DNA from 3 places in the Pseudoalteromonas sp. NCIMB 1079 genome. Region 3 is predicted to be linked to each of the others. Evidence: predicted binding sites of a transcription regulator. Region 3 holds the regulator's gene; each other region holds the start of a gene.
What was found. Region 3 encodes MetJ, which represses methionine synthesis genes. Its sites were predicted from a motif close to TAGACGTCTAGACGTCTA; they were not measured.
Positions count from the first base shown of each region.

Region 1: a site for MetJ is predicted at 8,163-8,180, ahead of metK (methionine adenosyltransferase). Genes of this name have one in related genera too.
Region 2: a site for MetJ is predicted at 6,350-6,367, ahead of metA (homoserine O-acetyltransferase MetA). Genes of this name have one in related genera too.

Region 1 is NZ_JBEWZA010000001.1:1,255,336-1,266,119, reverse strand. It holds gene ABX891_RS05865 (vWA domain-containing protein) at 1-941, shown strand, start outside; gene ABX891_RS05860 (DUF4238 domain-containing protein) at 1,336-2,445, opposite strand; gene ABX891_RS05855 (hypothetical protein) at 2,514-3,122, opposite strand; gene ABX891_RS05850 (NRAMP family divalent metal transporter) at 3,578-4,750, opposite strand; gene hpf (ribosome hibernation-promoting factor, HPF/YfiA family) at 4,953-5,309, opposite strand; gene ppnP (pyrimidine/purine nucleoside phosphorylase) at 5,487-5,801, opposite strand; gene tkt (transketolase) at 5,986-7,977, opposite strand; gene metK (methionine adenosyltransferase) at 8,282-9,433, shown strand; gene ABX891_RS05825 (LTA synthase family protein) at 9,529-10,784, opposite strand, start outside.
Region 2 is NZ_JBEWZA010000001.1:1,365,407-1,376,190, forward strand. It holds gene ABX891_RS06275 (TonB-dependent receptor plug domain-containing protein) at 1-282, opposite strand, end outside; gene ABX891_RS06280 (GGDEF domain-containing protein) at 580-1,500, shown strand; gene ABX891_RS06285 (AraC family transcriptional regulator) at 1,484-2,485, shown strand; gene ABX891_RS06290 (TlpA family protein disulfide reductase) at 2,487-2,990, opposite strand; gene ABX891_RS06295 (histone deacetylase family protein) at 3,053-3,961, opposite strand; gene ABX891_RS06300 (PilZ domain-containing protein) at 4,015-4,380, opposite strand; gene ettA (energy-dependent translational throttle protein EttA) at 4,536-6,209, opposite strand; gene metA (homoserine O-acetyltransferase MetA) at 6,432-7,379, shown strand; gene ABX891_RS06315 (homocysteine S-methyltransferase family protein) at 7,369-8,442, shown strand; gene metH (methionine synthase) at 8,452-10,784, shown strand, end outside.
Region 3 is NZ_JBEWZA010000001.1:3,546,874-3,557,657, forward strand. It holds gene metL (bifunctional aspartate kinase/homoserine dehydrogenase II) at 1-889, opposite strand, end outside; gene metB (cystathionine gamma-synthase) at 1,059-2,306, opposite strand; gene metJ (met regulon transcriptional regulator MetJ) at 2,596-2,916, shown strand; gene ABX891_RS16465 (malic enzyme-like NAD(P)-binding protein) at 2,981-4,222, opposite strand; gene rpmE (50S ribosomal protein L31) at 4,749-4,964, opposite strand; gene priA (primosomal protein N') at 5,195-7,381, shown strand; gene ABX891_RS16480 (SPOR domain-containing protein) at 7,402-7,929, shown strand; gene hslV (ATP-dependent protease subunit HslV) at 8,009-8,527, shown strand; gene hslU (ATP-dependent protease ATPase subunit HslU) at 8,539-9,867, shown strand; gene ABX891_RS16495 (gamma-butyrobetaine hydroxylase family protein) at 9,930-10,304, shown strand; gene ABX891_RS16500 (methyl-accepting chemotaxis protein) at 10,334-10,784, opposite strand, start outside.

The DNA.
Region 1 (10,784 bases), 2.3 Mb from region 3:
ACTTGCCTGAAGACTGGCTACGTAAAGAGTTTGAAAAAAACCTAAGCGATGAAGAAAAAGCCCAACTTAAAGCCATGGGCGGGCTCGACGAGCTTATGAAAACCTTAAAAGAGCGTTTAGAAGAGCAACAAAAACGCCACGCTGGCGGTAATAAATGGGTAGGTACTGGCGGCACATCACCTTTTGGGGCATACGGCTATAACCCAGAAGGTGTGCGTATAGGGCAAGACGGCAATCGTAACCGCCAAGCAGTAAAAGTGTGGGATAAACGAGAATACAAAAACCTCGACACCGACAGAGAAATTAGTTCGCGCACAGTTAAACTCGCCCTTAAAAAGTTACGTAAGTTTGCCCGCACAGGCGCAAGCGACACGCTTGATTTAAACGAGACTATTCGCGCTACTGCAAAACAAGGCGGCATGCTTGATGTAAAAATGGCACCCGAACGCCACAATGCAGTAAAAGTATTGATGCTGTTTGATATTGGCGGCTCAATGGATGACTACATCCACACCTGCGAAGAATTATTTAGCGCAGCCCACAGCGAATTTAAACACCTAGAGTTTTACTACTTTCATAACTGTTTATACGAGCACGTTTGGCAAGACAACGCGCGCCGCCATTCAAACGTAATAGACACCATGACGCTAATTAATAAATTTACCAGCGACTATAAAGTAATATTTGTTGGCGATGCCACTATGGGACCTTACGAAATAGCCTACCCTGGCGGCTCCGTAGAACACTACAACGAAGAGCCCGGCAGTGCCTGGTTACAACGTATAACAAACCACTTTGATAAAGTCGCCTGGCTCAACCCACAACCCGTTGAACACTGGCCTTACTATCAATCAATTGGCTTTATAAAAGAGCTAATGAACAACCGCATGTATGCGCTGAGTTTAGATGGGATAAGTAGAGCGATAAAAGAGCTGAGTTAAACAATGCTATTAATGTCAGCTCAATGCTCTGATAAGCAAATGTGACACGCAAACTTAGCGGTTAGTTTTTACCTTGATTGAGGTAGGTTAGTTTGAGCGTAGCGAAACCCAACGAAAAAAGGCAACGTCAATTATCATAGGCGTTTTGCATTAACGATTGACTAAAAAGTGCTAAGTGTAGGTCGGATAAGCGAAGCGCCATCCGACACAGTAAAATATTTTGCCAATTTATTATCAGCATTTTATATTGCTTAGTGGCTGGAATGTGCCATTTCCGGACGTTCGTAATGTAACGCCGCAATAAACGGATTAAAATAGTGGGCTATAATTTGCAGCGAAGCGAAATTTAACCCACTGTTTTAGTTGAATTTAATTGCCTTGTTATACATTTGTATCAGCTAAGTACTAATGTTGGTTTTTCTGGGCTGTAATAAAAATCTTCATTGCTCTCTTGTAAAGCAAGGTAATCTTTTACATCTTGCAAACAGTGAGGAGTATAAATAGTGTTCGAATGACTAGTATTGAACAAGTTTATGATGGAAGTAATGTTGTCTATATAATCATGTGAAACCTTATAAATATTTATTCTCTTATTTTTTATACAAGTTAATTTACTTGGATCTGCACTAAAAATATTTATTGATGAATTGTAAAACTCTCTTTTTCCGATAGAAAAATGAATCGCAAAATTATGTGACAATGGTAAATAAACTAAACACTTCTCACGGTCATAGCACATAATATTAGGTCCCAAAGTAAACACAGGGCGAGGACCAATTGCATCAAATTCATACCCTGTATGATAAATCCCTTCAATATGAATATTTTTGAAAAGGTTATTTCTAAGTGTGGGCAAAAAATTCATTAAAGTAGGTAAACCTTCAGACTCTGCGACCATAAATAGAATTAAAAGTGTTTCACAGATATCTTTTTTAGGTGAGCTAGAATTTATTACTTTAATAATCTTTGTGTATATTTTACCTTCTAACAAAGCCGCAAAGTGAGGTGGTGGGTTCTCTAATTTCTGTTTGATATGGTCAAAGTCACGTATTAGAGATGCAGTATAGTGTTCAAAAATTTCTTCTTTATATTCTAATTTATTTTGAGGATTTTGTAAGTTCAAAACAAATTGAATCACAATAAAATTCAATAACATCTCTAACGGGTAATCACGTCCTTCCACATTCAATAATTGTAAAAAATCATGATCTTTAACTATAGAGTTGAATAAATCAGAAGTCTTTTTTTCATATATAGATAACTCATTTTCAATATCAAATTTTACACCCGTTTCTCCATCTAAAAGAGTAAAACAATCTTTCTTCATACCGACAGAAGAAATTGGTAAAGGTAAGTTTTTTATAATGTTACCTTTCTTCTCATCATAGTAAATTGTATGAGTCCAAACTCGTTTTTTATCACGAACTAATTTAGCTGTGTCATCACTTCTAAAATTTCTCAACATCCATTGAGAAAGCACATGCTGATCTTTTGTATAGCTCATAATAGAATACTCAAATAAAATTTAGGGAACATATAACGCCGTTTAAACGGCAAATTTGAAAACTCTTGTTAGGCACAATTACCCAATAAACCATCAAATAATTGATTAGCCCAACCTTTATATGAATTTATAAATATTTTAAACTCTTCATCTTCCCACTCGATTAAATCAGCAACTACTTTCTCTGTAGAAATTACATGATTAATTTTAAATTTTTGTTTAATTTCAACTTCACCGGAAGTTGATGTTCTGCCCCAAACCAGAGCAGTACCAGCTATATTTTGGTTTTTATTATTGCATCTTACATCATATTTTTTCGGTGTATGCGATAGTTCCAAAAACAATTCAAAAGCACGTTTTGAGCAATGATGCCTAAGCTGTTTGGATTCATTTAAGGTTAAATATTTATATTTTTGATATTCAATTTCACACTTCATTTCAGTTACAAACAATCGATTTTCAGTATCTTTTAGTAGAAAATCTAAAGTGAAATACTTTCCATTAGAATCATAAATGGTTGGTCGACCGATATTAGTGAAAGGAGATTTTTTGTTTTCACACCAAATTCGAATTATTTCTTCATTGAAAATACCGAATATTCGCGAAAGAAACTTATCTTTTCTTGATTTACCTTTATACGGTTTCACCTCTGAGATGAATAATGCTTCGAAATCCATTTTTTATGCCTAACAATTTAATAGTGCGCTCATCGCGCATATTTCTGCCGACGCTACGCTCATTTTTCTGCATGGTATAGTTTTAACAAATAACCTAAGATATTACTATTACTAAGTTTTCTAAGACTTTAAAGAAAAGTTAAATAGAACAATATGCGCGCGTCGGTCATTTTCATGAATATATGCGCAAAGAGCAGTTTAACAAATCAATTAGCGACGATATTTAGCCAATCTCAATGACCGGTTATCGCTCTAAGCTGACTATCAGCGCTCGTAATTATGGGTATTTAGCTTCTAATCAGAGACTTCAAGATTGCAGGCTAAATTTATTAGCCTGCAACTTATTAATTACGTGCTTAGCAACAGCAAGTGGCCTGCCAACTTTGCAACCCCCACCAAATCAAGTATTCAGTGATTGCTCGTTTTACTATGGGTCCTTCGCCTCGCACCTAAAATCACATCATCATCCACACTACAAATGCCACAGAAAAACCGACTAAGTAAAGTAGCCCTAACCAGCTTAAACTTTTAAGTAGTACGCCGTGTTTAATGCTGGGCTCGGAGCGCACTAGGCTAAAGTTAAGCCATGCAAATATAGGGGTGGTTACAAATGACAGTGTCATGGCAAAGGTAAGCATAGGACCTAAGGCTGATTCAAAAAATAAAATAACCGCCATACCAGCAAGTGCTTGCAGTATTAGCCATGTATTTAAGCTGTGTTTTGATTGCTTAAAACCAAGTAATTTATGCGATTCGTTTAAAGTACGCGCATAACCATCAAGTACCGTTAATGTGGTGCCAAACATACATAAAAAAGCGATGGCTGATACTAGCGGCCTTGCCCACTCACCAATGGTAAGTGCGTACATATCAATAAGCTGTTTGGCAAAAGCGACCCCACCGAGTTCTATATTACTGCTTTGCCCGTATTGCACTAATACACCTAAGCTAAAAAACACTAGCGCTAAGCCTGCGGTTAACCAGTAACCTACGTTAAAATCGAACAAGCCTTGGCTTTTAGAAACTGTTTGCTGCGCTTGTTTTTCTTTTAGCCATAAAGAACTTAATGCAGATATTTCGATAGGTGCTGGCATCCAGCCCATTAAAGCCACCATAAAGCTAAGCATGGCAAGTTCATACGGTGAAGGTCCCACATAATCAGCAGGTGCCATTGGGCCGTTACTAAATGCAATGGCAAGGGCAATCAAAGTAGCGAGCGTAAGCAGCCCCATAATGCCTTTGGCAACGTTATCTAGCGCTTTAAAGTGTCCAAGTAGCAATATAACTAAACATACACCCAGCAGCATCCAACAAAGCAAGGTTACTTCAATAACCACGGGTAAGGCGTAATGCAGTAAGCTTGCGGTAAGCAGTAATACGCCGGCGGTATTAACAACAGCGGCAACAATGTTTAAGCCAATAAAACTATAAAAATAAAACGGGCCTTTACTTTTATAGCCCTCCACTAGGCTATTTTTAGTGGCAAGTGTGTATTCCATACCAAAGCGAAAAAACGGATATTTTAAAACATTAACAACCAGTATTAGCCAAAATAGTTGCCAACCAAATATTGCTCCAGCCTGCGTAGAGGCAACTAAGTGAGAACCGCCAATAGCGGCTGTTGCCATGAGTATTCCAGGCCCAAGCGCACCTAGTCGAGACTTCCATACTGCTTTTGTTGTGTGCATTAATTTCTCAAAATATGTGTGTTATGTGTTCTTTTTATTAATTTTTTTAATTAATAAACGGCAAGAACGCATAACTTACCTAAATTACAGGCAATAAAAAAGAGCCATACGGCTCTTTTTTACAATACTTTGTGACTAAATTTTATTTAAGATCCATCTCTTGGATGATCTCGTGTGCGATTTCAGGTGTAGTGCTAACAGGCTTTTCGTGTAAGTTTGCTTTTATCTGCCCTTTTCGATGTTTTAGTGCCGCATCGAGTTTTTTAGCTGCGCTTGCAATGGCTGGGTACATAACTTCATTTTCCCCTTTTACCGATATGCGCGTGCCTTCGTAATTAGTGCTAATTTCAGCTTGGATTTTATGATGCTCTTTAGACAAAATAATATCGAGTGCAATAAGCGATGGAAAGTGGCTCTCGATTTTTGAAAATTTTTCGTTGATGTGCTCTCTAATAGAGTCAGTAACTTCAACATGGTGACCAGAAAGATTAATTTTCATAGGGTATCCTTTTATTTGTTACCTCATAAATAGTATTGGGGGCTATTTAGATTAACACAAGGAAAAAAGAGAGATATTTGAGGTTTATTTGCGGTTTTTGGTGATTTAAATCATGCGTTGTGCAAAGTTTATGCAAAGCCCATAGTACATGGGCTTTCAGACGTCTAGCTGTATTGATTAATCTGTGTACGAACAACAGTAGTCAGCAAAATCAGATACTTTTACTTTAAAGCTTACATTTGCATCAACATTAAACGATTCACCCGCGTTAAATGTTTTCCACTCACTTGCCCCTGGTAATAAAATATCCCATTGGCCAGCTAAAAGCTCCATGCACTCTTTTTGGTTTGTATCAAAAACAAACTCACCAGGTTGCATAAAGCCTAACGTTTTCGCTTCGCCATCACCTAAAATAACGGTACGGCTCGACACTTTTCCGTCAAAATATACATTGGCTTTTTTTACTACACTCACGTTATCGAACTTTGCCATTTTTAGCTCCTGCTATTAATTTAAGATTTTTGTTTATAAATTTTATCGCACTACCTTGCCTGATAGCTTACTTTCTTGCAAGGAAAGCAGCATTGTTCAAGGTGAAGTTGCTTCATGTAAGGGCATAAAAAAACCCGCAGCATGTGCGGGTTTTTCAATTACTTACTTTATTTAATCAAAGCGATTAAAAAAGCTCGTTTGCTTTGCTTACAATGTTTGCCACTGTAAAACCAAAGTGCTCAAACAGCTCACCAGCAGGTGCTGACTCACCAAAGGTAGTCATACCTACTACTGCGCCATTTAGACCTACGTACTTGTACCAGTAGTCAGCAATACCTGCTTCTACTGCTACGCGGCGTGTAACAGATGCCGGTAATACGCTTTCTTTGTACTCTGCGCTTTGATCTTCAAAGGCATCAGTACATGGCATAGATACAACACGTACCTTTTTACCTTGGCTGCGTAGCTCAGTTGCTGAATCTTGTGCTAGTTGCACTTCAGAGCCCGTCGCAATTAAAATAATTTCAGGATTGCCGTCACAGCTAAGGATGTAACCACCCTTTTTAACATCGCTTAATTGCTGTGCGTCACGCGCTTGTTGCTCAAGACCTTGGCGAGTAAAGATTAACGATGTAGGACCGTCTTTACGCTCAATAGCTTGTTGCCATGCAATTGCCGACTCAACTTGGTCACATGGGCGCCAGTTGTATAAGTTAGGCGTTAAACGCATGCTTGCAATTTGCTCTACTGGTTGGTGAGTTGGACCATCTTCACCTAAACCGATTGAATCGTGCGTGTATACAAAAATGCTTGGTTGCTTCATTAATGCAGCCATACGTACGGCATTTTTTGCATATTCAACAAACATTAAGAACGTAGCACCGTAAGGAATAAAGCCTTTATGAAGGGCAATACCATTCATAATTGCCGACATACCAAACTCACGTACACCGTAGTAAATGTAGTTACCGCTTGCATCGTCGTGTGTTAAACCTTTAGAGCCATCCCAAATTGTTAAGTTTGAGCCTGCTAAATCGGCTGAGCCACCCATAAATTCTGGTAATAACGGACCAAATGCGTTTAATGCATTTTGTGATGCTTTACGAGACGCTGGGTTTGCTGGGTTTGCTTGTAATTGCTCAATGTACGCTTGAGATTTTTCAGCCCAATCGCCAGGCAGTTCGTTATTAATACGACGCTTATATTCAGCTGCAAGCTCTGGGTATGCTTTTGCGTATGCTGCAAATTTTTCGTCCCAGCTTGATTCAAGCTGCTGACCTTTTTCTTTGCTATCCCATTGTGCGTAAATATCATCAGGAATTTCGAACGCATCGCCAGTCCAACCTAAGAATTCGCGAGACGCTTTAATTTCGTCATCACCTAGTGGTGCACCGTGACAATCGTGGCTACCAGATTTATTAGGTGAGCCGTAACCAATAATTGTTTTACAACAAATTAGTGATGGTTTATCGGTAACACTTTTAGCTTCTGCAATTGCAGCACTTATAGCATCGCTGTCGTGACCATCAACACCACTAATTACATGCCAACCGTATGCTTTAAAGCGAGCTGGCGTGTCATCTGTAAACCAACCTTCTACTTCACCATCGATTGAAATGCCGTTGTCATCCCAAAATGCAACAAGTTTACCCAGACCTAATGTGCCTGCAAGTGAACCAGCTTCATGAGAAATACCTTCCATAAGGCAGCCATCGCCCATAAATGCATAGGTAAAGTGATCAACAATATCGTGACCTTCGCGGTTAAACTGTGCAGCTAGCGCTTTTTCAGCAATTGCCATACCTACGGCATTTGTGATCCCTTGACCTAATGGACCCGTAGTAGTTTCGATTCCTGGTGCATAGCCATATTCAGGGTGACCTGGTGTTTTAGAATGCATTTGACGGAAGTTTTTAATTTCGTCCAGTGGTAAGTCGTAACCACTTAGGTGCAATAGAGAATAGATAAGCATTGAACCGTGGCCGTTTGAAAGAATAAATCTGTCACGGTCAGCCCACTCTGGATTTGTTGGGTTGTGTTTTAGATAATCGCGCCATAATACTTCTGCGATATCAGCCATGCCCATAGGGGCTCCAGGGTGACCAGATTTGGCCTTTTGTACTGCGTCCATTGACAAGACGCGAATAGCATTTGCAAGTTCTTTGCGAGATGGCATGAATTCTCCTACCTTTATGTGTATTTGCGCGGGTATTTATGTGTTTGTTTATGCACCCAAGTAACTTGGGTTTGTTTATATAGACCATTCTTACTTATTGTGGGGGCTGTGTGCAATTAAAAACCCTATAAAAGTGAGGCATTATGAATATTTTTTAAGACCAAAAAGTTATTAGAAATTTTATTTAGACGTCTAGGCGTAAAAACACTATGCAAGGTGTTTTGTTTTCGATAAAATACGCCCCTTAATTTTTTAGCGCTAATACCGACGTTTGTGAAGCGCAATATTTGTGAGCAGAAATACAATGGCAAAACATTTATTTACTTCTGAATCAGTTTCTGAAGGTCATCCGGATAAAATCGCCGATCAAATCTCTGATGCGGTACTTGATGCTATCCTAGAGCAAGACTCTCATGCCCGTGTTGCGTGCGAAACTTACGTAAAAACAGGTATGGTTATGGTTGGTGGTGAAATCACTACTAGCGCATGGGTTGATATTGAAGAAATTACACGTAAAACAGTACGTGAAATTGGCTACACGCATTCAGACATGGGTTTCGATGCTGATTCATGTGCAATTTTAAACACTATTGGTAAACAGTCTCCTGACATTAACCAAGGTGTTGACCGTACTAGCCCAGAAGAACAAGGTGCTGGCGACCAAGGTCTTATGTTTGGTTACGCATGTAACGAAACAGAAGTGCTAATGCCTGCGCCAATTACTTACTCACACCGTTTAGTACAGCGCCAAGCGCAAGTACGTAAAAGCGGCGAGCTTAACTGGTTACGTCCAGATGCAAAATCTCAAGTTACTTTTGCATACGAAAATGGTAAGCCAGTAGGTATTGATGCAGTAGTACTATCTACTCAGCACAGCGAAGACATTTCACAAAAAGATTTAGTAGAAGCGGTGATGGAAACTATCATCAAGCCGGTACTTCCTGCAGAGCTTATTACAAGCGCGACTAAATTTTTCATTAACCCAACGGGTCGCTTTGTAATTGGCGGACCAATGGGCGATTGTGGTTTAACAGGTCGTAAAATCATCGTTGATACATACGGTGGTATGGCTCGTCACGGTGGTGGTGCTTTCTCTGGTAAAGATCCATCAAAAGTTGACCGCTCAGCTGCATACGCTGCACGTTACGTTGCTAAAAACGTAGTTGCGGCTGGCCTTGCTGATAAATGTGAATTACAAGTTTCTTACGCAATCGGTGTTGCAGAGCCTACATCTATCAGCGTTGAAACGTTTGGTACAAGCAAGTTAGAAGAAAGCCGTTTAATCGAGCTTATTCGTGAACACTTTGACCTGCGCCCTTACGGCTTAATTCAAATGCTTGATTTAGAGCGCCCTATCTACCTTCCTACAGCGGCTTACGGCCACTTTGGTCGCGACGAATTCCCTTGGGAACGTACAGATAAAGCTGATGCACTTCGTGCAGCTGCTGGCCTTTGATTGGCTAAGTAAATATAAAAAAAGCGCCAATTGGCGCTTTTTTTATATGTAAACTAATTGAGTAAAAGCAGCTTTAAAAGCTACTTTTAAATCTATTAATCCATTCCTTTAGTAAGTAACTGCCACGCTGTAGCCATATACTTATTATAAGCTTGCTCTGTTGCTACATCAATTGGTTCAAAAGGCTGCGGCTTAAGTGGTACTAAGTTAATCCGATCCTCTGGTTCAACTTTTTGATACTCATACATTGACGAAAAATCACCACGCCAAAGCTGTTCTGGTTTACGCACAGTTTGAAAACCAAATACAGTACGATCTTTAGGTTGATTTAATAGTGACTGGCCCATGCTATAAAATGTCGTATTTTGCGGTGCTATTAAGTTTAATAATGTAGGTGCAATATCCATATGGCTCGCTAATTGATCGCTAGATACCCAGTTTGGATTTACACCTTTACCATAAATAACAAGCGGTACATGTGTTAGTTCATATAGATCTGGGCGATGATGTAAATAACGGCGACTATAGTGATCACCTGTAATTACAAATAATGCATCTGGGTAGTGCTGCTCCATTTTACGAACAAATTGACCAAGCATTTTATCGGCATACCATAAATGCCCTAATACGTAAGGGTCTAATAAGTCATCATCTAAAGCTTGAATTTCCTTTGGATAGTCAGCAACTGATTTTAAAGGATACCCATACTTATCTAAATCTAAGTTAAATGGTCCGTGGTAACTCCCACTCATGATTAAGTTAAAACTTTTTTCATCTGTTTTAGTATCGACTAAATCAAATAACTGACCATCATCAATTCCCCACACACCAGCACTTCCTTTACCTCCAGTGTCTGCAGCCGAAAATACTTTATCAGCTCCTTGTGAAAGCACATATTCGCCTATATTTTGCCATGACAGCAAGCCGCCATAATAAAATCGACTTTGATAACCTAGTTGCTCAAGTTGATTAAATATTGATAACTTACTCGCTGGTTTTTGTGGTCCAATACGGCTCATATTAACGCCCGAAAACGCTATACCAGACATAAGGCTAGATAGCGAATTCATAGTACTGCTTGCTGCAGGTAACACATTATTTAAATATATACCTTTACTAGCTAAATTACGTAGTTCATTAGTTAAATTGAGCGATGTATATTTTTGCTGTAACGGCCAAGCATCATAACTTTCCATAACAATAAAAAACACTTGTGAAGGTGCCGCTAACATTGGCGCACTGGTTTTTTTCTCAAGCGTCGTTAAAGGGTTATCTATGTCAGGTGCATTTTTTTGTAAGTAAGGATTGTGACCATTTAAACCAAAACTTTGTAAATCATTATAATCTTTAA
Region 2 (10,784 bases), 2.2 Mb from region 3:
ATCCGATTCAAGTACATCCGATAAAAATGTAACACTGGGTACTCGTTTTAATGCATCGCCTGCGGTTAAAGGTTCAAAACGTTGAAAGTACTCTTGTGAATACTCCAAGGTTGGTGCGAGTTCGTCTGAGCGGTTTCTGTAGCCAATTTCACCATATACAACAATTTTGTCAGAAACTTCGATATCTTTTTTTGTGGTTTCTTTTGCATCATCTTCTGCATAAGCCGTCAAATTACATAAGGCTAATGCGGCTACCAGTGCTTTTATTTTAAAGTCTTTCATTGTATTTGCTCTTGGTTATTGCTGGGTTGCTTCTTGGTATGGCGAGCAAGCTAAAGATATTTGATTACGTAAATGTGACAGGGTTTAGGTTTAATACATGTATTTAGAGGTATTTGAGCAATATATAGAGTGTATTGAGCTTTTATCACTCCTCGTAAAGTCAGGTGTTATGTACCGTGCAGGGCTGTTTTTAAAGTAGGTATCATCTCGTTGTCATATAGCTGAGCTAATATGACCCTGCTAACAAAAACTTGTATGAACTAACTTTAAAACTCATTTATAAACGAGATACCGCACATGCGATTTAACCCCTTTATCAGCCACCGATTATTAATAAACGCTATTATTGCGATGTTTTTTAGTGCTGTGTTTTTAAGTAGTTATTTAGGTGTATTAAAAACTTACGCCAGTATTCAGTGGCTCGATATTATGGGGGAGGGCGGTATTGTATTAATGACTCTTGTATGGATTACCGCGTTATTAATTTCAAGACCACCGAGTAAAGTAACCACTTACTTAGTAATAGGTGTTGGGTTATTTATGTTCTCGGCAACCCTAGATTTACTTGATGAATGGCTAATGCATCCCGCCCATCAATGGCTCAGTTGGATTGAATCTCTGCCAGCACCTTTAGGCATGTTGTTAACGAGTGTGGGTTTGTATTATTGGCATCAAGAGCAGTACGTATTAAATCGTCAGCTACGCCGCCGTGAAGCGCATTTACGTGAGTGCGATAAGGTGTGTTCAGTTACAGGTCTTTATAAGGCGCAGTACCTAGATTGTGCAATTAAAGAGCAACTTACGAGCAAACAACCACTCTGGCTTGGGGCTATTGATATTCGTGATTTTTCGCATTTTAATAGTGAGTTTGGCTTTAGTGAGGGCGACCGGTTACTGCGTGAAATTAGCGAGCTATTGTTAATGAATTGCCGACTAAGTGATGTAGTGTGCCGCTACGCAGGAGATTGCTTTATGGTATTGATGCCAGCCACCACAGAGCAACAAGCTAAAGAGTTGATGGCACAAATTAAAGGAGCTCTAAAGCATTGTGCATTTAAAGTTGAAGCATCTAAAAAAGCAAAGTTTCAATATGTCACTACCGCCTTAATACAAGGTAATAAGCATAGCAGTACAGGTAAACTAACAAGCCAACTACATAGTCAATTACAACAAAAAAAGCATCAACTAAAAGTAGCGCACCGTGCACATGTTTGTTAGCCAAGACGACAAATATTTAAGCGCTCAAGGGCTTATTACGTCAGCTGTAGAGCTTGCTCAAAGCCGAAACATAAATTTACATAAGCTGCTACGCGGTACCGGTATTTTTGAACAAGACTTACTTAATTTTCAGCATACATTTAGTGTGTCTCAGCAGGTGCGTTTATTAGCTCAATTTAAGTTGTTGATGAAAAGTACTGACAGTGGTTTTTTACTCGGTAGCCAACTTATTAACGACACTCGAGCCGAAGCTCAGGCATTAAAATATAGCGATAATTTAGCTCAAGTATTAAAGCAATTATCACTTTTAAGAATGCAATTAGCGCCTTTGCTGTTTAGCCAAACGTATATTAAAAACGATAATGTTTATATTTATATTCAGCCAGCACATGGGTTTGATGAAAGCCTTTACCACTATGTGCTAGAGATATACAGCACTGCATTTTATAGTTTACTTAAACGAGTGAGCGAAAGTTACCCGCATTGTCAGTTCGACTTTGCTTTTAAACGCCCTCGGCATATTCAAGAATACGAGCAAAGTTTAGGGCTAAAGGTAAGTTTTGATAAGCCATGTACTCGCTGGGTATTAAATAAAACCATGTTAAGGGCTAAAAACCCGCATGCGAGTCAATTACGATTTATGCAAGCGCAGTCGCAGCTACATAATAAAAGCGTAGTTAGCATGACTTTTATTGAAGCCGTCTGCAGATACTTATACTCTCATCCAAGTGCTAATTTAGAGTGTACCGCAAAGCACTTTGCTATGAGCTCAGCTACATTTAAGCGCAGACTCAAACTCAATGGGGTACGCTTTTCAGCGTTAATAGATGAGCAAAATAAGCACAAAGCTATTTACCTACTTACTCTGTGCGCTAAACATAACGAACAAGTCGCTGAGCATTTAGCTTTTTACGATATACCTAACTTTCGGCGCGCCTTTAAGCGCTGGACAGGCTTAACACCTAATCAGTTAAAAGCGCAATAAGTTACTCAGTTGCCATGTCGATGGAGTGCAACAATGTTCGTGCATTTAAATGAAGGTTTGGATCTTCTGGATTTGACGTATTAGTCAGCCAAATTACATTGCCTTCTTTATTTACAAACAATGTAGTAGGTGTGCCTCGTATACCTAATTGCTGTGCTATTGCATCGGCTTTTACAGCTGTTTTAAAAGTATAACCTCTTTCGCTAAGTGCTTTAGCGGGAGTAGCATCGTCATCTTCTTTAAAGCTCACGGCAATAACTTTTAAGCCCATATCATCAATTTTTTGAAGTGCTGGCTGCAGCTTTTTACAGTACGGACACCACGTTGCCCAAAAGTGTAAAACGTAAGGTTGACCTAGTAAATCTTGAGTATTGAGTGGCGACCCATCAGCCATTTGTAAATTTAATGTAGGCAATTTAGGATATGTTGCTTCTGAGCTTGTATCTTGTGCGTAAGCTGTAAAGCTTAATAAAATTAGCGTGATGGTAATAAATAGCTGTTTCATAATATGCTCTTTTTTATTTTACATATTAAACAAGAACGATAATTTAACATTTTTCTTTCAAACTAAAAGCCTGCAGCTTGTTCAACAACAATAGCGTGGCGTTTAGCGAGGCGTAGATGATCTCTATCGTAACCTCCGCCTATCACAGTAGCTACAGGTGTATTGTGTTCAAGGCAGCGTTTTAGCACTAAATGGTCTCGTTTAGCTATGCCATCCCAGCTAATATCTAACTTACCCAAGCCATCACCTTGCCAAATATCAACGCCAGCATCGTAAAGTACTAAGCTTGGGTTTAGCTCTTTAAGTAAATAACTTAGTGTTTCGTCAACTATGGCAAGGTATTCGTCGTCCTTCATATTATTTGCCAGGCCAATGTCTAAATCGCTAGCGGACTTTCTAAAGGGGAAGTTTTTTTCGCAATGGATAGAGCAGGTATACGCATAGGGTTGATGCTGTAACATTGCGGCTGTGCCATCACCTTGGTGCACGTCTAAATCAAAAATAAGTACGTTAGTTACCTCACCCGATTCAATTAAAGTTTGCGTGGTAAAGGCCAAATCGTTAACCATACAAAAACCTGAACCAAAGTCATTATGTGCGTGATGTGTACCACCGGCAAGATGACACGCTATACCGTGTTCAAGTGCTAAGCGGGCTGTCTGTAGCGTTCCTTGAGGGGCTGTAAATGTACGTGCCATAAGCTCTTTTGACCAAGGTAGACCAATGCGACGCATTGCTTTTTCATCTAAGCGGTTGTGCCATAAATCTTGGATATAATTATCGCAATGCACAAGCTCAAGCGGCTCTGGCGTGCCTAATATTGGCTCAACTAGGTTACTGCCGATTAAACCAAGCTCTGCAATATGTTGATATAAATGTGCAAATTTACTCATTACAAAGCGATGCTTAGGATCAAAGCTAAACGAGTAGTTAGGATGGTATACCAAAGGCAAATGAGGATTTAAGCGCATATTTACAAGCTTTATAAAGTTTGCGCTATGGTAATCAACTTAAGAGAATGAGTCTATTGCGAGTCATTAATAAGTGACGCTAATTCGCGATGCAGTAGCTCATCATCGGCTAAGTTTAGCTCTATTAAACGCTTTAAATAAGTAATACTGTCTATATCAATGTGATGGCATTTTAAACCAATATGATCGGCTTCAATATGGCAAATCACTACTTCCATTTTTATTTCTATATCGCTTTGAGGCAATGTAAAACGCAGTATTGCTTGCGTATTGTGGCTGCCAATAAATGCATCACAATTAGTAACCAACGCGCCATGTAACGATAGATCGAGTAATTTACACGGATACTGTTGGCTATCAAAACATAACAGAGCGTTAGTTGAAAATAGCACACGAGAAAACTGTCGACGATTTTGCATAACCTAATTTAGCCTTACTGTTTTTTATAATAAATTAAGCATAGCGGGTAATTCTCTACATGCTAGCAAGATGTGCTCCTGTAATGCTGGTGGCATAAAAAAGCCCTGCAAAGTGCAGGGCTTAAGTTATACAAACATAAAATTAACCAATATTTTTAGCCAATTTTTTTGTACTTAATACGTTTAGGTTGAGTTGCCTCAGCGCCTAGGGTCTTTTTAAGCCACTCTTCATATTCAGTGTAGTTACCATCAAAGAAGTTAATTTGACCTTCATCACGGTAATCTAAAATATGTGTAGCAATACGGTCAAGGAACCAACGGTCATGCGAGATACACATTACACAACCTGGGAACTCTAAAATAGCGTTCTCCAGTGCACGTAGTGTTTCAACGTCCAAGTCATTGGTTGGCTCATCGAGTAGTAACACATTGCCGCCAGCTTTTAATAACTTAGCAAGGTGTAAGCGGTTACGCTCACCACCTGATAGGTCTTTAACAAACTTTTGCTGATCGTTACCTTTAAAGTTAAAGCGACTTACATATGCTCGGCTTGGGAACTCAAAGTTACCAATTTTCAGTACGTCTTGTCCGTCTGATATTTCTTGGAAAACAGTTTTGCTTTCGTCCATACCGTCGCGGAACTGATCAACGGTCGCAAGGTGTACTGTTTCGCCAACGCTGATGTTACCGCTGTCTTGCGTTTGCTCACCGCTTATCATTTTAAACAGCGTTGATTTACCCGCGCCATTCGCGCCAATAATGCCCACAATGGCACCTTTTGGCATGCTAAAGCTTAAGTCATCAATTAAAACGCGATCGCCAAAACTCTTACGAAGATTAGTCACTTCAAGTACTTGGTCACCTAAACGCGGACCAGGTGGAATAAACATCTCGTTAGTTTCGTTACGTTTTTGGTAATCAGACTGCTGCATTTCAGTAAACTGAGCCATACGTGCTTTTGACTTAGCTTGACGACCTTTAGGGTTTGAACGAACCCATTCAAGTTCTTGCGCAATTGATTTTTGACGTGCTTTTTCAGATTTTTGTTCTTGCTGTAAGCGCGCATCTTTTTGTTCAAGCCAAGAAGAGTAGTTACCTTCCCATGGAATACCTTCACCACGGTCAAGCTCTAATATCCAACCAGCTACATTATCAAGGAAGTAACGGTCATGCGTTACTGCCACAACAGTGCCTTCGTAATCGTGTAAGAAGCGCTCTAACCAGGCAACCGACTCAGCATCCAAGTGGTTAGTAGGTTCATCAAGGATAAGCATGTCTGGTTTTTCAAGTAATAATCGACATATAGCAACACGGCGACGCTCACCACCTGAAAGGTGCTCAATTTTAGCATCCCACTCTGGCAGGCGAAGTGCATCAGCTGCACGTTCTAAAACGTTGTCGATGTTATGACCATCGTGCGCCTGAATAACAGCTTCAAGCTCGCCTTGCTCTTTTGCAAGTGCGTCAAAGTCAGCGTCTTCCATGGCGTATTCGTTATACACTTCGTCAAGACGTTTAAGTGCGTGTTTAACTTCGCCAACAGCTTCTTCAACAGTTTCACGTACTGTTTTACTTTCGTCTAAAATAGGTTCTTGCGGTAAATAACCAATTTTAGTACCAGGCTGAGGATGTGCATCACCTTCAAAATCTTGGTCAACACCGGCCATAATACGTAGTAACGTAGATTTACCAGAACCGTTTAAACCAAGCACACCAATTTTAGCGCCAGGAAAAAAGTGCAACGAAATATCTTTTAAGATAGTGCGCTTAGGTGGCACAACCTTAGATACTCGACTCATCGAGAATATAAATTTATCAGGTAAAACCATGGAGGAAAGCCTTCAAATAATAATAAAAATTTCAATGTTGTATTGTAGTGGCTGACGGGTGAAACAGTCAACGAATGGCGGGTTTTAAAGCACCAAAGCATGCTTGTAAGTAAAATATAAAATCATGAATAAATTTCATTTGGACATCTATACATCTAGAGGTTGATATTTTTTACTTTCAGTTCATAATTAAGCCTCGGTTTTTATGAGCAGGAGTAAAGTATGCCAATTACAGTAAAAGACGAGTTGCCGGCAATTGCACGTTTACGTCAAGAAAACGTATTTGTAATGCCAAAAAGTCGTGCAAAAACGCAAGAAATACGCCCAATGCGTTTGGCTATTTTAAACTTAATGCCTAATAAAGTAGAAACCGAAGTTCAGTTTATTCGCTTACTTGCCAATTCGCCTTTGCAAGTAAACGTAGAGCTACTGCGCCTCGACACTCACCGCAGTAGCAGCAATTCAGAAGAGCACCTTGATACCTTTTACCGTTATTTTTCTGAGGTTAAAGACAACAATTACGATGCATTAATAGTAACCGGTGCGCCACTTGCGCATTTAGAATACGACGATGTAGCGTATTGGGATGAGCTAAAAGTCATTATTGATTGGGCTGAGCAACACGTTACCTCTACGTTGTTTTCGTGTTGGGCAGCACATGCAGCGTTATATCACCGTTACAACTTAAAGCGTGATTTAAAAGACGACAAACTGTGTGGTGTATTTACCCACCAATGTTATTTTGATCACGGTGCACTGACTCGCGGATTCGACGACACCTTTTTAGTACCGCACTCACGCTACGGCCACATTGATATAAATAAAATAAATGCCTGTGAAGAGCTCGTTGTACTGGCAGGTTCTGAGCGAGTAGGGGCTTACTTACTTAAAAATAAATCGGGTAGCCAAGTGTTTATAACCGGCCACCCAGAGTACGACGCCGATAGCTTAAAAGCTGAATACGAGCGCGATTGTAAAAAAAGCCCTAATGCACCTAAGCCCGAAAATTACTTTCCGGATGACGATGCAACCAAACAACCTTCAAAAACGTGGCAAAGCCATGCTTTTTTACTTTTTTCGAACTGGTTAAATTACTACGTGTACCAAACCACACCGTATGATATTAATTTAGTTAGCCAAGATGTGAGGACTAACAACTATGCCGAATAACGCGCCTACAAATAATAAGCAAGCCGAAATAAGTGCCGCATTAAAAGAACGCATTTTAATTTTAGATGGCGCTATGGGCACCATGATCCAAGATCATAAGCTAGAAGAAGAAGACTATCGCGGAGAGCGTTTTAAAGACTGGCATGTATTAATTAAAGGCAATAACGATTTATTAAGCCTAACCAAGCCCGACTTAATCACTGATATTCATCGTGGTTTTTTATCAGCGGGCGCCGATATTATTGAAACCAACACGTTTAACTCGACCACTATTTCGATGGAAGATTACGACATGGCAAACCTAAGCCGTGAAATAAACCTAGAGTCGGCTAAATTAGCACGCGCAATTTGCGATGAATTTACGGCTAAAACGCCAGAAAAACCACGCTATGTAGCCGGTGTTTTAGGGCCGACATCTAAAACGTGTTCAATTTCGCCAGATGTAAACGATCCGGGTTACCGAAATGTCACCTTTGATAAGCTAGTTACTGCGTATGTAGAGTCTACCCTTGCATTAATGGAAGGCGGCGCCGATTTAATACTAATCGAAACTATATTCGACACGCTTAATGCAAAAGCCGCCTCGTTTGGTGTAGAAGAAGCCTTTGAGCAAGCAGGGCGCACATTACCAGTTATGATCTCGGGCACTATTACCGACGCTTCAGGGCGTACGCTTTCTGGGCAAACAACCGAAGCATTTTATAACTCTATTCGCCATATTAAGCCTATTTCGATTGGTTTAAATTGCGCGCTTGGCCCTGATTTACTGCGCCAATATGTAGAAGAGCTTTCGCGCGTGTGCGAAACCTTTACGTCGGTACACCCTAATGCGGGCTTGCCTAATGAGTTTGGTGAATACGACTTAGAAGCGCCTGAAATGGCAGCCGAAATTATCGATTGGGGTAAATCGGGCTTTATTAATATAGTAGGTGGATGTTGTGGCACCACGCCTGCGCATATTCGTGCTTTTGCAAAAGGTTTAGCAGGCGTTAAACCACGCCAACTGCCAGAGCTTGAAGTACGCATGCGTTTATCAGGCCTTGAAGCCTGTAACTTAAATTAAGGAGCCAACATGACCCAACAAATAGCAGTATTTACTAATGTCGGCGAACGTACCAATGTAACCGGTTCTGCCATGTTTAAACGTTTAATCATGGAAGAAGACTTTGAAGCCGCGCTAACAGTGGCCCGCGAGCAAGTAGAAAATGGCGCACAGGTTATTGATATAAACATGGACGAAGCCATGTTGGACTCAAAAGCCGCCATGGTTAAGTTTTTAAACTTAATAGCCTCAGAGCCTGATATTTCACGCGTACCCATCATGGTCGACTCCTCTAAATGGGAAGTAATAGAAGCAGGCCTAAAGTGTATTCAAGGTAAGGCCATTGTTAATTCTATATCACTAAAAGAGGGCGAAGAGCCGTTTATTCGCCAAGCTAAAATAATAAAACGCTTTGGTGCAGCTGCCGTTGTAATGGCGTTTGACACCGACGGACAAGCTGATACAGCAGACCGCAAATATGAAATATGTGCCCGCAGCTACAAAATATTAGTAGAAGACATTGGTTTTCCACCAGAAGATATTATATTCGATCCTAATATATTTGCCGTAGCCACCGGTATAGAAGAGCACGATAACTACGCAGTAGAATTTATTGAAGGCACACGCCGTATTAAGCAAAACTTACCGCACTGTAAAGTGTCGGGCGGGGTGTCAAATGTATCGTTTTCATTTAGAGGTAATAACCCAGTACGTGAAGCTATTCACTCGGTATTTTTATACCACGCAATAAAAGCGGGTATGGATATGGGTATTGTAAATGCAGGGCAACTCGCTGTTTACGATGACATACCAGAGGAGCTTCGTAAAGCCGTTGAAGACGTAATACTTAACACAGACCCAGGCGCAGGCGAGCGTTTAGTAGAGCTTGCACCAAAATACTCTGGTATGGCACAAGCCGAGCGAGTAGAAGATTTAGAATGGCGCACATGGCCTGTAGAAAAACGCCTTGAGCACGCGCTTGTAAAAGGCATTACTACCTTTATAGATGAAGATACCGAAGAGTGCCGCGCTGCTGCCGATAAACCTATTCACGTAATTGAAGGGCCGTTAATGGATGGCATGAACGTGGTAGGTGATTTATTTGGCGCAGGTAAAATGTTTTTACCACAAGTGGTTAAATCGGCGCGCGTAATGAAACGAGCCGTAGCCTACCTAGACCCATTTATTGAAGCCGAAAAAGAAGAAGGCTCAACCAATGGTAAAATAGTAATGGCGACCGTAAAAGGCGACGTACACGACATAGGTAAAAATATTGTAGGCGTGGTACTACAGTGTAATAACTACGAAGTTATTGATTTAGGCGTAATGGTACCTGCTGATAAAATACTGCAAACCGCCATCGACGAAAAAGCCGATATTATTGGTTTATCGGGCTTAATTACCCCATCGCTTGACGAAATGGTGCACGTAGCAAAAGAAATGAAACGCCGTGGTTTTGAACTGCCGCTACTTATTGGTGGTGCAACTACCTCTAAAGCGCACACCGCAGTAAAAATTGAGCCGCAATATGACAAAGGCGTTGTGTATGTAAATAACGCAAGCCGTGCAGTTGGTGTAGTTTCAAACTTATTATCAAAAGACATTAAACCTGACTTTTTAGCTAAAACTAAAGCTGAATATGTAAAAGTACGCGAGCAACAAGCGCGTAAAAAACCACGCTCTAAGCCTGTTACAATCCAGCGCGCACGCGATAACGCAGCAAAGCTTGATTGGGATAACTACACACCACCAGTGCCTAAAAAGCTGGGCGTGACCGAGTTTAAAAATGTATCAATTGCTACTTTGCGTAAATACATAGATTGGACGCCATACTTTATGACGTGGTCAATTGCCGGTAAATACCCGCGCATAATGGACGATGAAGTCGTAGGCGAGCAAGCGCAAAGCTTATTTAAAGACGCTAACGATATGTTAGACGACCTTGAAAAAGCAGGCAGTTTGCAACCACTTGGCGTAATTGGTTTATTCCCGGCTAACCGCGTGGGTGATGACATAGAAATATACACAGACGAAACACGCAAAGAGGTGTTAACTACCTCGTGCCATTTACGCCAGCAAACCGAAAAAACCGACTTTGCTAACTACTGCCTAGCCGATTACATAGCCCCAAAAGGTACGCCAGATTACTTTGGCGCATTTGCAGTAACGGGGGGGTTGGAAGAAGACGACCTAGCTAATGCGTTTGACGCCCAGCAAGACGACTACAACAAAATAATGATTAAAGCCGTTGCCGACAGGCTCGCCGAAGCGTTTGCCGAGTACCTACACGAGCAAGTACGTAAAGAATACTGGGGTTTTGCACCAGATGAAAACTTAGAAAACGATGAGCTAATACGTGAAAA
Region 3 (10,784 bases):
TGGTTATAAAGCGCTTTTTCTTTGCTGAACCTTCTTTTACTATATCTGTTGGGCTTGCTTGCACATCAAAACTACTACGAACAGCTAGCTTAATATCGCTGTTTTTAAGTGGTGATAGTGTTTTTGCATGTAATACAGGGTTACCCAAACGAGCTAATAAATTAGCTTGCCCGCGACAAATTTTGCCGTACTTAATCGCTTTTTTTACCTTACGAGGATCAGTACTAAACACTCCCTGTGTATCGGTCCAAATACATACTTGCTTAGCATTACAGTAATTTGCAAGTAGTGTTGCACTATAATCGCTACCGTTGCGTCCAAGTGTTACGGTCTCACCTTTCGTATCAGCGGCAATAAACCCAGTAACAACATTTATCTTATTAGGCAAAATTGACTGTCGACATTGCTGCGCATTTTGCGCATGCATTAATTCACCATCGTTTAAGGTAAAAAGACTACGGGCATCTTGAGCACACGCCTCAATATTTAACTGCTGTAAATAAGTAGCGAGTAAACGTGCTGACCACAGTTCCCCATGCGCAAGTAACGCAGCCTCTTTTAGCTGCTCAGCTTGAGCAAGTTCTGCAATATTACTAAGCTCGGTATTTAGTGTTTTAAGTGCGCTGCGCTTTAAATCAGCTTGTAACAACTGCTCAATTAAATCGCTTTGATGGTTATTTAACTGCAGTAAAATATCAGCGACAGCTTGCGTGTCTTGCAGCTGATAACTTTGCCACAACGACACAAGTGTATCTGTAGTCTTACCTGCAGCAGACACTACAACACAGTCGCCCGGCTGAGTATGCCCTATAATTATTTTAGCTACGCTTTGATAGCGCTCACTAGAGCTTAAGCTTGAACCACCAAATTTATGTACACAATTGACCATATTTATACCAATTCGCTTAATTAAGTTGTCTATTTTGAGGTAAGAAAACCGTATCGATAACAAGGCAAAAATTTCGTTATTTAGTTGTTCTATATTAGGAATTTTTAACGATGTTATCGTGCGGTTTAATCCCTCAAATTGATTAGGTATTATTGCGGATTGGTATTACTTACCAAAGCGCTGGACGGGCTGCACTTAATTTAACGTTTCCACCAGAAGTGCCAGCACCTTTGCCTACACGGCCAACATTTTTATTTTGCCCTGGTTTTACAAGTTCAAATACTCGTTCAAAGTCAGCTATTAAATCGTGTATATCTTCAATCCCAACCGAAATACGAATAAGCGTGTCGCCCACACCCGCTTCTAAACGTGCCTTTGCCTCCATGCCTGCGTGCGTCATAGTTGCAGGGTGACAAATTAAACTCTCTACGCCACCTAGTGACTCAGCTAAACTAAACGTTTTAAGACTAGTTAAAAATGCTGCAGCGTCGTTTATATCGCCTTTAATATCAAAACTAACCATGCCACCAAAGCCAAGTTGTTGTGCTTTAGCAAGCTCATGTTGAGGATGCGACTCAAGTCCTGGATAGTAAACTTGGCTTACAAAATTGGAACTTTCAAGGTACTTAGCTATTGCTAGCGCATTTTCTTGGTGCTGCCTTAAACGCACATTTAGAGTACGTAGACCACGAAGCGTTAAATAACTATCAAAAGGAGCGCCCGTAATACCAATATTATTTGCCCACCAAGCAAGCTCATCACCAAGCTCTTGTGTTGCAGCAATAACAGCGCCGCCCACTACATCTGAGTGCCCGTTAATATATTTAGTAGTTGAATGCACCACAATATCTACACCAAACTTAATAGGGTTTTGTAAGGCAGGAGACAAAAACGTGTTATCTGCGGCAACCAATGCACCGCATTGCTTAGCAACATCGGTAACCGCTTTAATATCGGTTAAACGAAGTACTGGGTTACTTGGAGTCTCTATCCAAATAAGCTTAGGCTTAATTGCTAAAATTTGTTGAAGGCTTTCTTCTTTTGTTAAATCTAATACTTCAAGCTTCAATAATCCGCGTTTTTGTAACGATGTAAATAAACGATAGCTACCACCATAACAATCATGTGGAATTACTAACGTGTCGTCACTGTTAAGTAGCTGAGTAGCTAAATGCACGGCAGCCATACCAGTGGCCGTAATTATGCCACGAGCGCCGCCTTCAAGCTTAGCAAGCGTCTCTGCTAAAATATCACGATTAGGGTTACCACTGCGGCCATAATCATACTCACGCTTAGTATCAAAGTCGGCAAACGAATAAGTCGTTGATAAATAAATTGGCGGCACCACTGCACCATGATGTTTATCAGCATCAACGCCGTTACGTACAGCAATGGTCGCTTTGTTTTTTTCGCTCATATTCGTCACCTGATTAATTTGGATGTTTAGACGTCTAAAAGAGTAAGTTATCCGTTTTAATAAGTCAAAGGATTTTAAAGCTCTAGATGGCTAAAGTTAGGAAAGGCGTTTGCTAGTATCACATTTTAGCTCACAAAAGTGAGCTTATTTTTACATCCCAAATAGGCTTATTAAGATAGATCGGTATCTATTATTTGACTATCTTTTTTAAATCGATAGAATTTCACGCATATTTACACGCTTTTTATACCGTGTGAGAAATTAATAATCTGAGGCAACGATACATCTTATGGCTAAATGGAATGGTGAGTATATTCACCCATACGCAGAACACGGGAAAAAATCAGAGCAAGTTAAAAAGATCACCGTTTCGATCCCGCTAAATGTATTAAAAGTTTTAACGGATGAGCGTACGCGTCGTCAAATCAACAACCTTCGCCATGCAACAAATAGTGAATTGCTATGTGAGGCGTTTTTGCATGCCTTTACTGGTCAACCTTTACCAAATGACGATGACCTACGTAAAGACAACGCCGAAAAAGTACCAGAAGAAGTTAAAAAGATAATGCAAGAAATGGGTTTAGAAGTGCCTATTTTAAACGAAGAATAAATCGTTACCTTTTTAATCAAAAAACCTCAGCATTGCTGAGGTTTTTTTGTTTAAGCGTTATATATTACGCCATATAGTTTTCAGGCAAGTCAATTTGCGCAACACCCGACTCTACCGCAGCAAGTGCTACAGCTTTAGCTATACGCGGTAGTAAACGCGGATCCATTGGTTTTGGAATAATGTACTGCGCACCAAACTCTAGCTTATCTACGCCTGCGGCTTTTAAAACTTCTGCAGGTACAGGCTCTTTGGCAATACTACGAATAGCCTCAACTGCAGCAATTTTCATTTCATCGTTAATCGCGCTTGCACGTACATCAAGCGCACCACGGAAAATAAACGGAAAACATAAAACATTATTTACTTGGTTAGGGTAATCAGAGCGCCCTGTTGCCATAATTAAATCGTTGCGTGCGCCGTGAGCAAGTGCAGGATCGATCTCTGGATCTGGGTTTGAACATGCAAACACGACCGGTTTTTCTGCCATTAGTTTTAAATCTTCGGCAGCTAACAAGTTAGGACCCGAAACACCAACAAACACATCCGCATCTGCAATTACATCTTGCAATGTGCGTTTATCGGTATTGTTAGCAAAAAGCTGTTTATATTCATTTAAATCATCGCGACGAGTATGAATAACACCTTTGCGGTCAAGCATATAAATGTGTTCACGCAGTGCACCACACTTAATTAACAGTTCCATACACGCAACTGCAGCAGCGCCTGCACCTAAACATACAATTATTGCATCTTCAATTGATTTACCTTGTACTTCTAGCGCATTTAACATGCCGGCAGCCGTAACAATGGCGGTGCCGTGTTGGTCGTCATGAAAAACAGGAATGCTACAACGCTCTATTAATGCTTTTTCAATTTCAAAACACTCTGGTGCTTTAATATCTTCAAGGTTAATACCACCGAATGTGTCAGCAATATTGGCCACCGTGTTAATAAAGTCTTCTGTTGTTTTGTGCTTTACTTCAATATCAATAGAATCAAGCCCTGCAAAACGTTTAAACAATAACGCCTTGCCTTCCATTACGGGCTTAGACGCTAAAGGACCTAAATTACCCAAGCCCAAAATTGCAGTACCATTAGTGATAACCGCAACCATGTTACCTTTACCGGTATATTTATATGCATTTGCAGGATCTGCGGCAATTTCACGTACAGGTTCAGCGACACCTGGGCTATAAGCTAGGGCTAAGTCTTGAACTGTTTCAGCTGGTTTTGTTAGCTCAATGCTAATTTTACCAGGTACGGGATGTGAGTGATAATGTAGTGCTTGTTCACGAAAGTCAGACATAACGCGATGGTATCCTGCAATTTAAGTTAAAGTGAGAGGTGGAGTCTTGGGGTACGATACCCTTATTATTTTTAAATTCCAAGCAATATCAGGTCTATCCTGTTATATGCTATATCCTTTAATTTTAAGAGGTTTTTCAGTAACTTTGCAGGATTATATAAACATTTAATAAATAAAAATTCACCAAAAAAGTAAGTTTTGAGGTGCGTTTATGTCTATTAAAATATTAAAAAAATGTATGTTTAACGCATCATCATAAACTTAAAATAACAGCCTACTACACTACTTTAAAAACAGATAAGCCCACGTTAGCTACTTTTATCAACCTAGTTAAAATTTGTACTATTTAAAATATAGAGAATATCTATCAATTTGTCTGTAAAGGTTTATGCATACTCAGAATAAGAATAGGAAATAGTTATGCAAGGTGTGATGTAGCTCGAGCAAGCTAAATAAGATAAGAAGTGGTAAATTTTAGACACAAAAAAAGCACCCTAAGGTGCTTTTTTTAACTAAACAGCAATAATTACTTCTTGCTGCTAAGTGCACCGAAGCGCTTGTTGAAGCGATCAACACGGCCGCCAGTGTCTAAAATCTTTTGCTTACCAGTGTAAAACGGGTGACACGCAGAACATACGTCTAAGTGAATGTCTTTACAAAGAGTTGAGCTAGTTTCGAATTTGTTTCCGCATGAACATGTTGCAGAAATTACTTCGTACTTAGGGTGAATACCTTCTTTCATAGGAACCTCTAGTTAAGGCCGCATCGCTCTCCAAACCCGAAGTCTGGCACCATACGTCGTTAAAACAAATTTGTTGGTGGCGGATTTTATCCAACAACCTTCCCCTGCACAAGTATTTATTTATCTTTTCGCTAAAAAAGTGAACAATCTCTTTCTCAAGTACTATTGCTAGTAGGTTTTTAGCGGTATTTTTAGTACATTACAGCATTAATTTTACGGGTTGAGTTGTTATGAGTTTTGTTGAAGTTGCTATTAAAGTCCCGCTTCCACGCACCTTTGATTATAAAATAGAAGAGCAGCTCAGTGGCTTATCAACCCCAATACTTCCGGGCATGCGGGTTTTAGTACCTTTTGGTAATCAAAAAAAAGTAGCTGTTGTTCTGGGCATTAAAAACAGTACCGACGTCCCTTTAAATAAAATTAAGAATATTATAGAGGTAATAGACGATACCCCTATTTTAAGTGCCCAACATTTAGAACTCCTTAGCTTTACTGCCCGCTATTATTGCTATCCCTTAGGCGAAACTATTCACATAGCGCTACCGAGTGCACTTCGCCAAGGTGAATCGCCAGATAAAACCAGTATTAACATGGTTGATCTGACAGAAAAAGGCGCAAAAGTATCGTCATTAAAAGCCAAAACACAACTCAATTTATTAAAGCAGTTGTCGCAATCGGGGAAATCATCGTTAACCGAATTAAAAGCTCTTGGCTTTAGTAAAAAAACAATAGATAGCCTAATAAATAAAGAACTCATTACGCAAACTATTGAACACGATAACCAATGGCAAAGCGTTGCACCAACTGTCGGTAGTAAACCTGTACTTAATAAAGAACAAGCGGTTGCCTGTACAGCAATAAATCAAAGTAATGGATTTAGCAGCTTTTTATTAGAAGGCGTAACTGGCAGTGGTAAAACAGAAGTGTATTTACAGTGCCTAGAAGAAGTACTCAAACGTGGCGAGCAAGCATTAGTATTAGTGCCAGAAATAGGCTTAACGCCACAAACTGTAAACCGTTTTCGTCGCCGCTTTCCTGATACACCCATTATGCTTTGGCATTCAGCCCTTACCGACAACGAGCGATTGCAAACATGGCGTTTTTGCGAAAAAGGCAGTTGTGCAATAGTTATAGGCACACGTTCGAGTATTTTTCTGCCATTTTTAAAACTCGGTATGATAGTTGTCGATGAAGAGCACGATTCATCATTTAAACAACAAGATACCCTTCGTTACCATGCTCGTGATTTAGCTGCATACAGAGCTTTTCAGCATAAAATACCACTTATATTAGGCAGTGCTACACCCGCACTTGAAACACTTCACAAAGCAATTAATAACAAATATCAGCTACTAAGTTTAACCGAGCGCGCGCAAACTGCGACAGATAACCAATTTAAGTTACTCGATATGAAAGGCCAACCCGACCAAGCAGGTATTGCACATGCAAGCCTTGCAACTATGCGCCAACACTTAAATCGCGGTAAACAGGTTATGGTTTTTTTAAATCGTCGAGGTTTCTCACCCACTCTTATTTGCCATGAATGTGGCTGGCTAAGTGAATGTAAACGCTGCAGTACCAGCGCCACATTTCATAAAGCGATTGGGCAAATGATTTGTCATCACTGTGGCGATCAATACCCTGTTCCTCATCAATGTCCTGATTGTGGAAGTACGCAAATATTTCCAAATGGCAAAGGTACAGAGCAAATTGAAGAGTTTTTATCGACCGAGTTTCCAGATACACCCGTTACTCGCATAGACCGCGATTCAACTCGCCGTAAAGGCAGCCTTGAAAAAGCACTAGATGAAATAAACCTAGGCGGTGCACGCATTTTAGTTGGCACACAAATGCTTGCCAAAGGCCATCACTTTGCAGATGTAAGCCTTGTTATAATTTTAGACGTAGATAGCGGTTTATACTCATGCGACTTTAGGGCGACAGAGCATTTAGCACAGTTAGTTACTCAGGTCGCGGGGCGAGCTGGGCGTTCAGGGGAGCCTGGGCAAGTATTATTACAAACACACTTTCCAGAACACCCGCTTTTACAAGACTTAGTTAATAATGGTTACCAAGACTTTGCTCGCTTTGCACTGAGTGAACGCGATGATGCAGACTTACCACCCATTACAAATATGGCTATTGTCCGTGCACAAGGACACAGCATTAAGCTAGTCGTCGATTTTTTGACAGATTTGGTTCCTGTGAATGGGGTATCTGGTATACAATTGCTCGGTCCGATCCCTGCTCCACTTGAAAAAGTCGCAGGTATGTATCGTTTTCAATTACATATTCAAGCGCAAGATCGCCGCATATTACATCAGTACCTTGCGCAAATGGTTGATTATTTAAGTTCAAGTAAACTTGCACAAAAAGTACGCTGGAGCTTAGACGTAGACCCTATAGACATGATTTAGGTTAAGGCCAAAATAACACCATGGCACAGCACGATTATATTAACAAAAAGCCTGCAGGCAGAAACAGTAAAAAAAACGCACCCGCTAAAAAACCATTTCCTATTCTTTTAGCTGTCATAGCCATCTTACTCGTCGGTGGTTTTGCTTATACATTATGGTTTATTAAAAGTAATGCAGATCCAAAACTTGTCGAAAAACAAGCAAACCCCACTGCGCCCGCAAAAGTAGAAGTGGTTATTCCACGCACACCAGAGTTTATTAAAGAAATTAGAAACCACGAGATTCAAGTTGAAGTGAAAGAACTTGAGCAAAAAGGCCCTTACGTTATGCAGTGTGGTTCGTTTAAAACCCACGCACAAGCGGAATCGCTAAAAGCTAAAATAGCATTTGCAGGCCTCATTTCTGAAATAAAACAGGCTGAAGGCAGCAATGGTACTTGGTATAAAGTGCGCTTAGGCCCTTATAAAACCAAACGCCAAGCCGAAAGTGATAAAAACAAACTTAAACGTGTAAAAATAGTCGGCTGCGGAATTTGGGGCTGGACTTGAAAATAAACCATTCACCCATATAACCTCTTCATAATCGTTTTTTACGAGTTGCCTATGCAGCTCGATGATGAGGAATAACATGACTACTATCGTAAGTGTACGCCGTGGCGACAAGGTTGTAATTGGCGGCGATGGCCAAGTGTCTCTTGGTAATACCGTAATGAAGGGCAACGCCCGTAAAGTTCGACGTCTTTATAATGGCAAAGTAATCGCTGGTTTTGCCGGCGGTACTGCTGATGCCTTCACTCTTTTCGAACGCTTTGAAAGCAAATTAGAAATGCACCAAGGAAACCTAACTAAAGCCGCAGTAGAAATGGCTAAAGATTGGCGCAGCGACCGTGCACTTCGAAAACTCGAAGCGCTGCTCGCTGTAGCAGACGAAACAGCCTCTTTAATTATTACCGGTAATGGCGATGTGGTTCAACCTGAAAACGACCTAATTGCAATTGGCAGTGGTGGTAACTTTGCACAATCAGCTGCAACCGCCCTTTTAGAAAATACAGATTTAAGCGCTCGTGAAATAGTAGAGAAAAGCTTAACTATTGCAGGCAACATCTGCGTATTTACTAATAACTTCCAAACAATCGAAGAATTATAATAGGAACTATCATGTCTGATATGACCCCAAGAGAAATTGTTCACGAGCTAGATCAGCACATTATAGGTCAGGCTAAAGCAAAAAAAGCAGTGGCTATCGCACTTCGTAACCGCTGGCGCCGCATGCAACTCAAAGAAGATTTACGCAGCGAAGTAACACCAAAAAACATTTTAATGATTGGTCCAACCGGTGTAGGTAAAACAGAAATTGCCCGCCGATTAGCAAAACTTGCTAACGCACCCTTTATTAAAGTAGAAGCGACTAAGTTCACTGAAGTTGGCTATGTTGGTAAAGAAGTTGAGACTATCATCCGCGATTTAGTCGATGTATCAATTAAAATGACTCGCGAACAGCAGACTAAGAAATTTAAACATCGCGCCGAAGAAGCTGCAGAAGAGCGCATTTTAGATGCCCTTTTACCACCAGCGAAAGATCAATACGGCGAAACGCAGCGTGATGATAACTCATCAACTCGCCAAGCGTTCCGCAAAAAGCTACGTGAAGGTCAGCTAGATGATAAAGAAATTGAAATCGATTTAGCACAAGCACAACCAAACGTAGAAATTATGGCGCCTCCTGGTATGGAAGATATGACCAACCAGCTACAAAGCATGTTTCAAAACATGGGCGGCGATAAGCGCACTAAGCGTAAACTAAAAATCAAAGAAGCCTTCAAACTATTAACGGAAGAAGAAGCCGCTAAATTAGTAAATCCTGAAGAGCTAAAAGAGCAAGCTATTTTTGCAGTAGAGCAAAACGGTATTGTGTTTATTGATGAAATAGACAAAATTTGTAAGCGCGGCGATTCTTCAGGTCCAGATGTGAGCCGTGAAGGTGTTCAGCGCGACTTACTACCGCTAATTGAAGGTTCAACTGTAAATACTAAGCACGGAATGGTTAAAACTGACCATATGCTGTTTATTGCCTCTGGTGCGTTTCAGATGGCGAAGCCATCAGATATGATCCCAGAGCTACAGGGCCGCTTACCGATTCGAGTAGAACTTGAAGCACTTACTGCAGATGACTTTAAACGCATCCTTACAGAGCCTCATGCATCGCTTACCGAGCAACAACGAGAGCTGCTTAAAACTGAGCAGGTATCGATTGAGTTTAGCGACGATGCAATTGAGCGTATTGCCAAAGCAGCTTGGCAAGTTAACGAGAAAACCGAAAACATCGGTGCTCGTCGTCTACACACTGTAATGGAAAGATTGATGGAAGAAATTTCATACGACGCTTCTGAAAAAGCAGGCTCGTCATTAGTAATCGACGCCGCTTATGTTGAAAAACACTTAGGTGCACTTGTTGAAGATGAAGACTTAAGCCGCTTTATTCTATAAAACGAATATAAACGTTATACTAAAAGCCTCCAGATTGGGGGCTTTTTAATGGGATATATTAAATGAAACACGTAACAAAAGTGCATTACCACAGTGTAAGTAAAAATCTAGATGTTTACTTTGATGATGACAGTAAAGCTGTATTTAGCTGTGAGTTTTTACGTGTACACTCCCCTTCAGCTGAAGTGCAGGGCCATGGCTCTGGCCCAATGAAGCTAGTACTTAATAAGCAAGCTGTAGGAATAAAAAGTATTGTACCTGTTGGGCATTACGCACTTCGTTTAGATTTTGACGATGGCCATAACAGCGGACTATTTAGCTGGCGCTACTTTGAAAAACTACAACAGCAACAAGATACATTGTGGAGTGAATATTTAGCGCGGGTAACTGAACACGAAAAAAGTAAAGATAGCGTGCCTATAAAATTTGTTCCTTAAACTTTATAGGCCCGTTCTATTAAGCGTTATTAAACCTTAAATTTATCAATTGCAGTGAACAGAACGCGAGCCTGCTCAGAGACCTCTTCACTTGTTTGCGCATTGTTAGCAGCATGTTCAGTTGCGTCTTGTGCAATATCGCAAATTCTTACTACATTTTTATTAACCTCTGATGCCACTTGGCTTTGCTCATCAATAGCAACTGCTATTTGAGAGCTCATTTCCATTATTGTTTGTACATCTTCAGTAATTGCGCCTAATAGCTCACCTGCTTTAATTGCTTGCGAGGCACTTTCATCACCTTGAGAGCGACATTTGTGCATAATACTCACCACTTCTTGAGTACGCTGCTGTAAGGTACTTATAATACCTTCAATCTCACTTGTAGACTCTTGAGTACGCTTTGCTAATGAACGAACCTCATCTGCAACAACAGCAAAACCACGACCATACTCACCAGCACGGGCCGCTTCTATTGCT